3 regions of the Colwellia sp. MB3u-4 genome follow, and region 3 is predicted to be linked to each of the others. Evidence: predicted binding sites of a transcription regulator. Region 3 holds the regulator's gene; each other region holds the start of a gene.
What was found. Region 3 encodes LexA, which represses DNA repair genes until DNA is damaged. Its sites were predicted from a motif close to TACTGTATNNNNATACAGTA; they were not measured.
Positions count from the first base shown of each region.

Region 1: the regulator LexA is predicted to act here: its motif matches at 1,882-1,901, upstream of ruvA (Holliday junction branch migration protein RuvA).
Region 2: the regulator LexA is predicted to act here: its motif matches at 2,797-2,816, upstream of H4J61_RS05220 (DNA recombination protein RmuC).

Region 1 covers NZ_JACGVE010000081.1:7,414-11,955, reverse strand. Annotated here, with positions in the region: gene aspS (aspartate--tRNA ligase) at 1-1,145, shown strand, start outside; gene ruvC (crossover junction endodeoxyribonuclease RuvC) at 1,291-1,818, shown strand; gene ruvA (Holliday junction branch migration protein RuvA) at 1,943-2,560, shown strand; gene ruvB (Holliday junction branch migration DNA helicase RuvB) at 2,665-3,669, shown strand; gene ybgC (tol-pal system-associated acyl-CoA thioesterase) at 4,254-4,542, shown strand, end outside.
Region 2 covers NZ_JACGVE010000072.1:8,343-12,884, forward strand. Annotated here, with positions in the region: gene pabB (aminodeoxychorismate synthase component I) at 1-852, opposite strand, end outside; gene H4J61_RS05215 (fumarate hydratase) at 1,057-2,583, shown strand; gene H4J61_RS05220 (DNA recombination protein RmuC) at 2,829-4,352, shown strand.
Region 3 covers NZ_JACGVE010000074.1:141,073-145,614, reverse strand. Annotated here, with positions in the region: gene oxyR (DNA-binding transcriptional regulator OxyR) at 1-700, opposite strand, end outside; gene H4J61_RS06140 (hypothetical protein) at 971-1,273, opposite strand; gene lexA (transcriptional repressor LexA) at 1,557-2,171, shown strand; gene coxB (cytochrome c oxidase subunit II) at 2,758-4,314, shown strand; gene ctaD (cytochrome c oxidase subunit I) at 4,327-4,542, shown strand, end outside.

The DNA.
Region 1 (4,542 bases), on a different contig from region 3:
AGTGTTTTCGTGATGAAGACTTACGTGCTGATCGCCAACCAGAATTTACTCAAATTGATATTGAAACCTCATTTATGAGTTCAGATCAAGTGATGCAAGTGACTGAAACTATGATCCGCGGCTTATTCCAAGAGCTACTTAACGTAGACTTAGGTGAATTTCCGCGCATGACTTATTTAGAGGCGATGACTCGTTTTGGCTCTGATAAACCAGATTTACGTAATCCACTTGAAATTGTTGACGTGGCTGACATCTTAAAAGATGTAGAGTTTAAAGTGTTCTCTGGCCCGGCTAACGACGATAAAGGCCGAGTTGCCGTTATTTGTATACCGGGAGGCGCCGCTAAATTCTCTCGTAAAGGGATTGACGAGTTAACTAAGTTTGTTGGTATTTACGGTGCGAAGGGCATGCCATGGTTAAAAGTTAATGATCTTGATGCCGGTCTTGAAGGTTTACAATCACCGATTTTAAAATTCTTAGATGAAGCCGCCGTTAATGCCTTATTAACCCGTACTCATGCTAAAACCGGCGATATTATTTTCTTCGGCTCAGACACTTACAATGTGGTGACTGAATCATTAGGTGCTTTGCGTTTAAAAGTGGGTGAAGAGCTTGAGTTATTGCAAGGTGATTGGAAACCATTGTGGGTTGTCGACTTTCCAATGTTTGAAGAAGCTGATGGCAACATGCATGCTATTCATCACCCGTTTACCGCGCCAACCAATTTAACCGCTGCTGAATTAGAAGCAAACCCAGTGGGTGCTTTGTCTGATGCCTATGACATGGTACTTAATGGCTGTGAATTAGGTGGTGGTTCAGTGCGTATTCATAATCAAGATATGCAAGCCGCTGTATTTCGCATTCTGGGTATTAGCGATGAAGAAGCGCAAGAAAAGTTTGGTTTCCTACTAGAAGCATTACAATACGGTGCGCCACCACATGCCGGTTTAGCCTTTGGTTTAGACCGTTTAGTGATGCTGATGACTGGAGCTAGTTCAATTCGTGATGTGATGGCATTCCCGAAAACAACAACTGCGGCGTGTCCGTTAACTAATGCGCCAGGTCATGCAAACCCAGCACAACTGGCTGAATTAGGCATTGCTTGTTTGGCAAAAGAAACTGATACTGAGCCAAAAGCAGAATAACGTCGGTTAGAAAAATTTTAACGTGATTAAGCGTTAATGTTAAAACAATTAAAACGCACGAATTAATGCTACTTAGGCCTTATTCGTGCGTTTTTTTTCAATAGTATTATTTTAAAGTTAACGCTTTTATTAAGGTAAATAACGAGTGAGTATTATTTTAGGTATTGACCCAGGGTCACGTTTAACCGGCTATGGCGTCATTAAACAATCGGGCCGTAACTTTACCTATTTAGGCAGTGGTTGTATTAAAGCCACAGCGGCAGGTGAAGATTTAGGTATGCGCTTGCAAACAATTTTTGCTGGCGTTAGTGAGCTTATCTTGCAATTTCAACCTGACATGTTTGCTATTGAGCAAGTCTTTATGGCGAAAAATCCTGATTCTGCATTAAAGTTAGGCCAAGCCAGAGGTGCGGCTATTGTTGCGGCGACGAACAATGGTTTAACGATTGCAGAATACTCTGCTAGACAAATTAAGCAATCGGTTGTGGGTACAGGTGCGGCAGATAAAACTCAAGTGCAACACATGGTGAAAACTATTTTGAAATTACCGGGCACACCTCAAGCTGATGCCGCCGATGCACTGGCCGTTGCACTTTGTCATGCGCACAGTCACGACTCGATCAGTAAACTCTCAGGCCAAGCCACTAAAACAGTACGTGGACGCTTACGCTAATAGCTATTTGTTTAGTATTATCGTTATTTGCGCACCGCTTTAAATAATTCAGGGCGTAAACTTTACTGTATAAATATCTAGTGGTATGGTGTTGTCATATAGTATATCAAGCAAAGGTTAAGCCGTGATTGGACGTTTACGTGGCATATTAATAGAAAAAATGGCCCCCGAAATTTTAATTGAATGTAATGGTGTTGGCTATGAAGTGACAATGCCAATGACCAGTATTTATGCCCTTGGCGAGGTTAATCAAGAAGCGACTTTATATACCCACTTTGTGGTACGTGAAGATGCACAATTACTTTATGGCTTTGCTAATAAAGTGGAGCGTAAACTGTTTCGCTTACTGATCAAGGTTAATGGTGTTGGGCCTAAATTAGGTTTGGCTATTTTGTCAGGCATGTCTGCCGATCAATTTGTCAGTTGTGTTATACATGACGATTTAACCACCATAGTGAAAATACCCGGTGTTGGTAAAAAAACAGCGGAACGCTTGTTGATTGAAATGCGCGATAGATTAAAAGATTGGCAAACTGACAGCAGTGACGCTTTGGTGCATATGATGCCAACGGATGTTCATCAAGCCAATGCCTTTATCAGTGATAGTAAAGGCGATGCTATTAACGCCTTAGTTTCTTTAGGGTATAGTCAGCTACAAGCAGACAAAGCAGTTAAATCAGTTTTTCATCCTGACAAAAGTAGCGAAGATTTGATCCGTGGTGCCTTAAAAGCCATGTTATAAGTATTAATCACTTCGCCATATCGACGATAACAATTTTTAGCCGAACGTGATGACGATAAAATTTTTCAATGATTTTTTCAATGATTTTTTACAATGAGTAATACATGATAGAAGCAGACAGATTAATTGAACCCGTAGCCACCCGTGAAGATGAAACGGTTGACCGGGCTATTAGGCCTAAAATGTTGTCCGACTATACTGGGCAGGCTCATGTAAAGTCTCAAATGGAAATTTTCATTGCGGCGGCTTTGAAAAGACGCGAGCCGCTTGACCATTTGTTAATTTTTGGTCCACCGGGTTTAGGTAAAACCACCTTAGCCAATATTGTCGCCAATGAAATGGGCGTAAGTGTTCGGGCTACCTCAGGTCCGGTATTGGAAAAAGCCGGTGATTTGGCGGCATTACTGACTAACCTTGAAGAAAATGATGTCTTGTTTATCGATGAAATTCATCGTTTAAGTCCTGTGGTAGAAGAAATTCTTTACCCAGCAATGGAAGATTATCAGTTAGATATTATGATCGGCGAAGGGCCAGCAGCCCGCTCTATAAAACTTGATTTACCGCCCTTTACCTTAATTGGTGCAACAACTCGCGCAGGCGCGTTAACCTCACCACTTCGCGATCGTTTCGGGATAGTGCAACGGCTAGAATTTTATAACACGCAAGAGTTAACCGAAATTGTCATGCGTTCAGCACATTTCTTAGATTTAGACATTGCTCAAGCGGGAGCATTTGAAGTCGCAAGGCGTTCTCGTGGTACACCGCGAATTGCTAATCGCTTATTACGCAGAGTCAGAGATTACGCGGATGTAAAAACTGACGGTATAGTCAGTAAAGCAACCGCTGCTAGTGCCTTAGATATGTTAGAGGTAGATAATGAAGGTTTCGATTTAATGGACCGGAAATTATTGGAAGCGATCATTGATAAATTTGCCGGCGGCCCCGTTGGTCTTGATAACATTGCCGCTGCCATTGGCGAAGAACGTGAAACCATTGAAGATGTATTAGAGCCTTTTTTAATCCAGCAAGGTTTTTTACAACGCACACCGCGCGGGCGAATTGCTACAAGTAGAGCTTATCTGCACTTTGGCTTAGACTTTCCAAGTTAACTGCTAAGTTTTTACCGTTATAAAAAGCACCTTAGGGTGCTTTTTATGTTCAGGATGAACGGTATGGCGTGGTCACATGGATGTGAAAGAACGTCGATGTTTATTCTTTGAATTTTAAGTAAAAAAAAGCCCACATAAATCTATGTGGGCCAACTTAAAATATAAGCTGCTAAAAGGAAATGGGGATCCTAGAAAATATATAACAGAGAAAGGTAACAACACCTATCAAAACATTTGTGGGCTAAGATGAAAAATGTAAAAAACAAAATTCGTGCGCTAGCTCAAACAACAAGGCTATTCTAGTCCGATGAGTTGAGCAACACAAACAAAAATAATTTATGTTAATCATTAGGAAAACTAATGCGAAATAAATTATAGTAATCTTGCATTAATATAAGGAGAGTAACCATTTACAGTCGCTGATCAGTAATGATTTTTTATAATATTAGACTAATAAAAGATCCGTAATTAGATTTATTGTTGAAATTTTTACAAAGAAAGTACCTTAGCTCTTGTTCCGTGTGAGCTTTATCTATTAAGATAAGCACTTGAAAATTTTATACTAAGATAAATCGAAAAATTTAATGTCATTAAGCAGTCATCAACACACCGTACGTGTTTACTATGAAGATACCGATGCCGGTGGTATCGTTTATTACGCGAACTATTTAAAGTTTTTTGAACGCGCTAGAACAGAATGGCTGCGCGAACTTGGCATTAATCAATCAATATTTTTAGAACAAAATATCGGTTTTGTGGTCACAAAGGTGGCAATGGACAATAAGGCATCAGCAAAACTTGATGACTTGCTAACAATGACCACAACAATAAGCCGATTAAAGTCTGCGAGTTTGGTATTTTCACAGCAACTTG
Region 2 (4,542 bases), on a different contig from region 3:
TTGTAAAAATCGCTCAGGTGAAATACTTAAAATGGCACTCTCCTCAAAACGTAAAAAAGCTGAGAAAGGTGCTATGTTTGCTTGTCTCAAGGCACAATACGCTTGATATTCGCTACCGGTATACTGGGCGGTAAAACGCTGGGCTAGATTGATTTGATAACAATCGCCTGACAGCAAGTAGTCATGCACTTGCTTAAATTTATCGCGATATTGTTCAGGCGCCATATTTGATTGCCAGGGCGTAGTTAACTTGAAATTATTTTCTGGCGCTTTTAGCTCAACGACTTGTTCAGTAGCTTGCGCTTTATTTTGTAAAAGGGCGCGGTTAAAAAATGCAATAAAATCCGCTCTTTGTTCATCAAGACATAACAACCAAAATTGTTGTAATTTTCGATCATAGATTACCGCATGTTGGTAGATACCAATGGCCATTTCAGGTATATCAATATCTTTACTGTTTTGCTGTTTTATGGCCTCAAAACGTTTACCTAAATCGTAGGCGAAATAGCCGACTGCACCGCCTTTAAAAGGCAAGTCGTGTTCAGTAATCTCGAGATGACTAAAGATCGCCTTTTGTTCACGTTTTAACAACAATAATGGGTCGTCATGACTGTGATACTCACTGTTGTCGAGTTTATGATTAATGCGAGTCACATTACCGACAGTGGTTAGTGTGGTATGAGGTTGCCAAACCATAATGTCATAGCGGCTATCAACATGGCTACTTTCACAGGAGTCTAACCACATTGCCCAAGGTTGCTCAGCAAGTGTGGCAAAAAGTGACTGACTATCAAAGCTTAGATCAAGCTGCAGTAATTTAGCGGATAGCTGCGTTGGGGAATTAGTCGGCAAAATATTCTCACAGGTTTTATGTTAAGTCATTATATTCAAACTACCTTGAGTTATTCAATGCTGCAGTTCGAAGTGGGGTTGCTATATTTGATCGCTATTATTAGACCATTTGATACTAGTAGGTCTTTAACAAGCAAGGTATGATATCGGCAAATTTATAACTTTCAACTCTTCTCTCGCCCAATTAATAAAAAAGAGACCGTTATGGCCATTATTAAACAAAAAGATTTAATCGAAAGTGTTGCAGACGCGCTGCAATATATTTCTTACTACCATCCGCTAGATTTTATTCAAGCACTTGAAAAGGCTTACCACAAAGAAGAAAGCCAGGCAGCTAAAGATGCCATTGCGCAAATCTTAATTAATTCGCGTATGTCGGCTCATGGCAAGCGACCTATTTGTCAAGATACCGGTATTGTTACCTGTTTCGTCAAAGTGGGTATGGCTGTGCAGTGGGATAACACGGATATGACAGTGCAGCAAATGGTGGATGAAGGTACTCGTCGTGCTTATCTTAATCCTGATAACCCATTACGTGCATCTATCGTTTCTGACCCTGCAGGTAAGCGCATCAACACGAAAGATAATACGCCAGCGGTTGTGCATATTGAGATGGTGCCAGGTGATCAGATAGACGTGATGATCGCGGCCAAAGGCGGCGGCAGTGAAAACAAATCTAAAATGGCGATGTTAAACCCAAGTGATTCTATTGCCGACTGGGTTGTTAAAACTTTACCCACTATGGGCGCTGGTTGGTGTCCGCCCGGCATGCTGGGTATAGGTATTGGTGGAACGGCTGAAAAAGCGGGTGTATTAGCTAAAGAAAGCTTAATGGAACCCGTAAATATTCAAGACCTTATCGACCGTGGTCCAGAAAATGCGGAAGAAGAATTACGTTTAGAAATTTACGATAGGGTAAATAAACTCGGTATTGGCGCGCAAGGCTTAGGGGGTTTAACAACGGTTGTTGATATCAAAATCATGTCAGTGCCGACTCATGCGGCGTCAAAACCCGTAGTGATGATCCCAAATTGCGCGGCAACTCGTCATGTACACTTTCATCTTGACGGCTCGGGTCCTGCCGACTTAACGCCACCTAAATTAGAAGATTGGCCAGAAATTACCTGGGAAGTGGGTGAAAATGTTCGTCGTGTTAACGTTGATGAGTTATCAAAAGCGGATATAAGTAGCTGGAAAACCGGCGAAACCGTTTTACTTAGCGGCACCATTTTAACCGGTCGTGACGCGGCCCATAAACGCATTCAAGACATGTTAGCTGCCGGAGAGAAACTGCCGGTTGACTTTACTGATAAATTTATTTATTACGTGGGTCCGGTTGATGCGATAGGTGATGAAGCAGTAGGCCCAGCAGGACCAACAACAGCAACCCGTATGGATAAGTTTACTGAAATGATGCTAGCAGAAACGGGTTTGCTAGGCACTATCGGTAAAGCCGAACGTGGCCCTGAAACCGTTCAGTCGATTAAAAATCATAAGTCGGTCTATTTAATGGCGGTGGGCGGCGCAGCCTATTTAGTTTCTAAAGCTATTAAGAAAGCAAAAGTAGTGGCTTTTGAAGATATGGGTATGGAAGCTATTTACGAATTTGTGGTTGAAGATATGCCAGTCACTGTCGCCGTGGATAGTTTAGGTGAATCAGTTCATGTTACTGGTCCAGCAATTTGGCAAGTAAAAATTGAAGAGCTAGACAGAAAATCAAAAGAAAAATAACCCGTTAGATTAGTCTAAACGCCCATTAGGGCGTTTTTTTTTGGTCAAAATAAAGGCAACTTAATATCAATACAACTAGCCAAAAACACCAAAATTTAAACGTGTCTTTTTAGGTTATTGATAAATTGTTTATATTGGCTAAAGATGTCTTCATTAACTGACCCGAGTTGATGTTAAATAACGATTAACCTTATTAATAAAGTATGCTTTAATAACTGTTAATATTTACAGTATTTGGCTTTACAATGAATTCACTATCCAACTCTTCACTCACTTCTTCACTTAACCCGCCACTTAACTTCCCATTCAATTCACCTTGGTTAGCTTTAGATAATTTTCCTGTCTTGGTTTTGATGGTGTTAGTGTTAATTATTAGTTTAATTATCAGTGTTTTAGTTTTATTTCGCCAAGTAAAAAATAGCCAAGTATCCTCTTTAGCACAGCAGCAACTTTTGCAGCAGTTAGTTGAAAAAGTAAACCTTAGTTATGAAGTTAACGGCAATAATCAGCAGCAACTACAACAACAATTAAGTTTTAATCATCAACAATTAGCTCATCAGCAAAGTGAACTGAAAACCTACTTTGAGCAGCAAATTTCCGATTTTAAATTAAAATTATTACGCCAACATGGTGAGCAAGGTGAAAAACAAGCACAGCAACTATATAGCCATAGTGAGCAACTTAAAAAGACCTTATATGAACACCACATCACTTTTAATGATAATCAACGCAACGCCACAGAACAATTATCCAGCCAACTTACAGCAACCTCTAAACTTGGCCGAGAAGAAATGGCAAAATCACTGCATTTATCCAGTGAGCAAATGGCTAAAAGAATTGATGACTTAACGATTTCAACTGATAACCGTCTAAAAGATATTAGTGGCCAGGTCGAAAAGCGTTTAGCCGAAGGCTTCGAAAAAACCACCAAAACCTTTAATGACATTTTACAACGATTAGCTTTGATTGATGATGCACAGAAAAAAATTACTGAACTGTCCACGAATGTGGTGAGCTTGCAAGAAGTACTGTCAGATAAACGCTCACGTGGTGCTTTTGGCGAAGTACAGTTAAATGCTTTAATTCGTAACGTATTACCGGAACAGCACTTTTCACTGCAACATACCTTGTCAAACGGTAAAATTGCTGACTGTATTTTGTTTCTACCTAAGCCAACCGGTAATGTGGTGGTTGACTCCAAGTTTCCGCTAGAAAGCTTTAAAAAAATGGCTGACAATACCTTAGGTGAATTTGAGCGTAAAGCAGCCGAGCGGCAATTTAAAATTGATATTAAGAAGCATATTAATGATATCAGCGATAAATATCTCATTGAAAAAGAAACCGCCGATGGCGCGATAATGTTTATTCCAGCAGAAGCTATTTTTGCAGAAATACATGCACACCACGGTGACTTGGTTGATTATGCCAATAAAAAACGCGTTTGGTTAGCCTCGCCAACAACACTGATGGCGATTTTAACCACCGCACGTTCAGTGTTAAAAGACGAAGCAACCCGCAAACAAATACATGTTATTCAAGCGCATTTGTCGCATCTTTCAGCTGATTTTGCTCGCTTTAAGGGCCGCTTTGCCAATTTAGCAAAACATATTGATCAAGCGGCAAGTGACGTAAAACAAATCCATACCTCAGCGGATAAGATTAGCAACCGTTTTGATAAAATAGAGCAGGTAGAATTAAAGCAAGAAGATAAAGAAGAAAGTGAAAAAGAAGCAGAGGAAGAAGAGAGTGTAGCGATAACATCGGAATAAATACGACTATAACTTGAGTGCTCTAGCAGCAGTAGGTTAATGCTCCATCATTATCAGAGCTATAAATTATATGCTCATAGCTAACAGTAAGTGCTAACAGCGAACGCTAAATACCAAGTTGCCCACGTCGATATTTTACCTCGGTATTACGCTTGGGCAATAACATCAAAGCTCAATCCTAAACAAAGTG
Region 3 (4,542 bases):
TGGCCACCATATAACGTAAGGTTTCAAGACTGGTGGCTCGAAAACTATGATCTTCCTCCGCACCAGCACTAAAGCAATAGCCCATGGCTTGATCTCTCAAACAATGGCCATCTTCTAAAGTGAGGATTTTTTGATTATGTAAATCATCAAATGTTACTTTAGTTTTATTAGCCAGTGGATGTGAAGGAGACGTGGCCATCACCAATGGCTCGGTGAATAAATCGTAACGTTCAAAACGCGCCATTTCTGGCAACCAAGGCAAAATTAAAATATCGAGTTTACCTGTTTCCAATTGTTGCAGTAAATCTTGGGTTCTATTTTCATGTAAATAGAAGTTTATTTTAGCTAGATTGCTGTTTAGTGCCGGCATAATATGCGGCAATATATATGGCGCTAACGTCGGTATTAAGCCTATATGTAAATCACCTGACAGTGGATCAAGTAGCGCTTTTGCCGCTTCTTCAAAGTTATTCGCGGCGTTAAGTACTTGCCGAGCTTGTTGTACTAACTTTTCTCCTGCGGGTGTTAGCATAACATTGCGCGGTTGGCGTTCAATTAAGGTTAGCTTAAGGCGTTGTTCTAGTTTTTGAATTTGACCACTTAGCGTTGGTTGACTAACAAAGCAAGCCTCAGCGGCATGGCCAAAATGCTTATATTCGGCAATGGCGGTTAGATATTCTAAATCACGAATTTTTATCATAGTTTAAATCTATTGATATAAGGTAGTTAATAGCTAAATTTATGTTAGCTTAAGGTACTGAGTTTAGCTAGCATATTGAAAAGCAAAGCCTGCACTGAAGCGTTAATACCCAGACTAAACCATGTTTGCAAAGGCTAAAACTTGCTAACGACGTGGTTAATTGAGGCGCTTATTGCATCACTGCATATTTAAGCCGTTGTTTAAAATGACTTAGGGTACTTTGAAATCTTGAAATCTTGAAGAGTTAAGAAGTTGAGGGAGATTGAAGCATTATAGCTTTGATCGCTCATAGGCCGGAATGTTAATAAAATTTTCATCACCTTTGGCAACCGCTTCTTTTAAGCTCGCTTTTCTATTTTGGCGAGACTCAATACTTTCACCAAATACCTGAAAGTGAGCTTGCGCGATAACATCGACAGCCTCTACATGAGATATAACGCCTAACGCTTTACCCGCATGGATAAAGCCTTCAACTCTGAATTTTTGCTTATCATCTTTTTTATGATTTTTTGCGAGGCTAAAAACTTTTAGTAATTGTGCTTGGCAACAATCTAAATATTCGTGTTTATTCATTATCTTCCATTCACCTTCTAAGGTTGATTTACCTATATACCTGCTGTTTAAGCAAGGTTAATAGTTATATTTATGGGTATTTTTAATGACCTTAATCGTGAAAGCCGCTTTACAACAATATGGATTGAGCACTTAATTTTTTGCTAACATCACTAATTGCAACTAAAGCCCAAACTAGCAAAGGCGACTGATTATTTTCTTGCGTTTATTTACAGCCTGTATACAATAACAGTAATACTGTGTAAAAATACAGGCTTGCTCTTAAGTAGCTTAAGGAACAACTATGCGCCCTTTAACACCCAGACAACAGCAGATTTTTGATCTGATCCGAGAAAAAATTTCTGATACAGGTATGCCACCAACACGTGCCGAAATTGCTACTTGTTTTGGTTTTAAGTCGGCCAATGCAGCAGAAGAACATTTAAAAGCGCTAGCGAAGAAAGGCTATATTGAAATGCTACCTGGCACATCGCGTGGTATTCGTCTTGCACAAGAGTTTATCGCTGAAGATGGTTTGCCACTTATTGGCCGTGTGGCAGCCGGTGAGCCTATTTTGGCACAAGAACATGTTGAGCAGCATTACAAAGTTGATGGCAATTTATTTCATCCTCCGGCTGATTATTTATTGCGTGTTAATGGCGAGAGCATGAAAGATATCGGCATTATGGATGGCGACTTGTTGGCCGTTCATCAAACAACCGACGTGCAAAATGGTCAAGTGATTGTTGCTCGTGTAGAAGACGATGTTACCGTTAAGCGTTTTAAACGTGAGGGCAATGTGGTTTATTTACATGCTGAAAATGAAGATTTTGCACCGATTAAGGTCGATTTAAAGTCTCAGCAATTTAATATCGAAGGCCTAGCCGTTGGTGTTATTCGCGCGGCTGATTGGATGTAGTTCACGTTTCATTTACTTCATAAATGCTAATACTTAGCTAAACTAGATTTTCCTACACTATTTTTTCCTAAATTATATTTCGCAGATTTAACTATCACTTGGTTTAATTCAAGGTGTTAAAATCTGCGTATTCCACATGCTTGATAACCATTTATCTACCTAATATGTAGCTAAATTTTTTTGGTTAGAGCTATCCTTCTGTTCGGCAATAAATACCGCTAATAGCTTGCTTTTTATACAGCAAATTTCTGTGTTGATTATTTATTATTCAGCATGAAAAACAGGCTTTGAACAAAACATGAACATTGCAGCCATCCTTTTAAAAATCTACTTATCGTCCGGTTTAGGGCTTTTACTCTATTGTATTTACTGGTTTTTATTTATCATGCTTTTGAAATTAAAAATTGACCCCTATCAAGTTTTAAGTAATTCTAGTCTGGAAAACGTACAAAAAAAACAATAGGGCGCAATTGACAACTGTTGATTAATGCGTCACTTAAATAATAATAAATGTATGCGCTAACTAGCCGGTTTTCATAATGAAAATACGTTATTTGGCCTAAATTAAAGGTGAAGGAGATGTCGTGTGAAAAGACGTAACCTAGGTTTGCTGTTGCTAGGGGGCTTGTTGTCTAGTTCAGTGTGGGCAGATATGTCGCTGAACCTAACCAAAGGTGTTACTGAGGTTAGTAGAGACGTATATGATTTACATATGCTGGTGCTGTATATCTGTACTGGTATTGGTATTGTGGTCTTTGGTGCAATGTTTTGGTCTATGGTGTTTCACCGTAAATCAAAAGGTTTCAAACCAGCAACCTTTCATGAAAGCACAAAAGTTGAAATTCTTTGGACGGCGATCCCTGTCGTTATTCTAATTGCTATGGCTTTTCCTGCCACTATTACGCTTATCGATATGGAAAATAACGATGATGCGGACTTAACCATTCAAGTAACGGGTTCTCAGTGGAAATGGCATTATAAATATTTTGATCAAGACCTTGAGTTTTATTCAGTGCTTTCTACCCCGCGTGAACAATACGAAAACCAAGATGGTACCTCAGCAGAAAAAGGTGAACATTACCTGTTAGAAGTTGATCGTCCTTTGGTTATTCCAACCAATAAAAAAGTGCGTTTTGTTATTACTTCTGATGATGTTATCCATGCTTGGTGGGTACCGGCATTTGCGGTAAAACAAGATGCTAACCCAGGCTTTATTAATGAAGCTTGGACCAAGGTAGATGAACCCGGTGTTTATCGTGGCCAATGTGCTGAGTTGTGTGGCAAAGACCACGGCTTTATGCCGATAGTGGTTGAAGTTAAGTCTGAAGCCGATTACGCCATTTGGCTTGATGAGCAAAAGCAAATGAAAGCCAATGCAGCAGCTGCTGAAGCGGCGTCGTTAAATGCTTCGGCTTCAATGGACGAATTAATGCAACTGGGCGAAACAACCTATACCGCTTACTGCGCAGCGTGTCACCAAGTCAGTGGACAAGGTTTACCACCCGCATTTCCAGCTCTTAAAGGCAGTGCTATTGCCACAACGGGTCCTGCTAGTGCGCATATAGATATTGTCGTTAATGGTAAAGCAGGTACCGGTATGCAAGCTTATGGTAAGCAATTAAGCTTAAAAGAAATCGCGGCGGTTGTAACTTATGAGCGTAATGCTTGGGGTAACAATACCGGTGAAGCTGTTCAAGCGGCTGACGTGCAAGCGGTTAGTGGTGCAAGTACCTCAGATACGGTTGAGCAAGCGGTTGAAGACGTTAAAGAACAAGTTGCTGAAACCGTTGCCAAAGTCATACCAGAAGAAGATTTATCAAAGGTTTATAGCCAAGACGAATTAATGACCCTGGGTGAAGATGTCTACATGACAGCTTGTGCTGCGTGTCATCAAGCTACTGGTGAAGGCATGGCGCCTGTTTTTCCTGCACTTAAAGGTAGTGTGATTGCTACAGGTGATGTAGCAGTGCATTTGGATATGGTGCTTAACGGCAGCAAGAAAAATCCAGCGATGGCGGCTTTTGCCGGCCAATTAACTAAAACGCAAATTGCGGCGGTTGTCACTTATGAGCGTAACGCTTGGGGTAATAACACCGGTGATTTAGTCCAGCCAGCAGCCGTTGCTGCTGCTAGCGCGAAGTAGGGAGGCGTTATAATGACTACAGATGTAATTGATGATCAATCCGAGCATGATTCACATGACGGTGAGCACCATGATCATAAAATGACCGGCATAAAACGCTGGCTATATACCACAAACCATAAAGACATTGGTTCGATGTATTTATGGTTCTCTTTTATCATGTTTTTAACTGGCGGTGCTATGGCGTTGGTTATCCGAGCTGAATTATTTCAGCCTGGACTACAGATA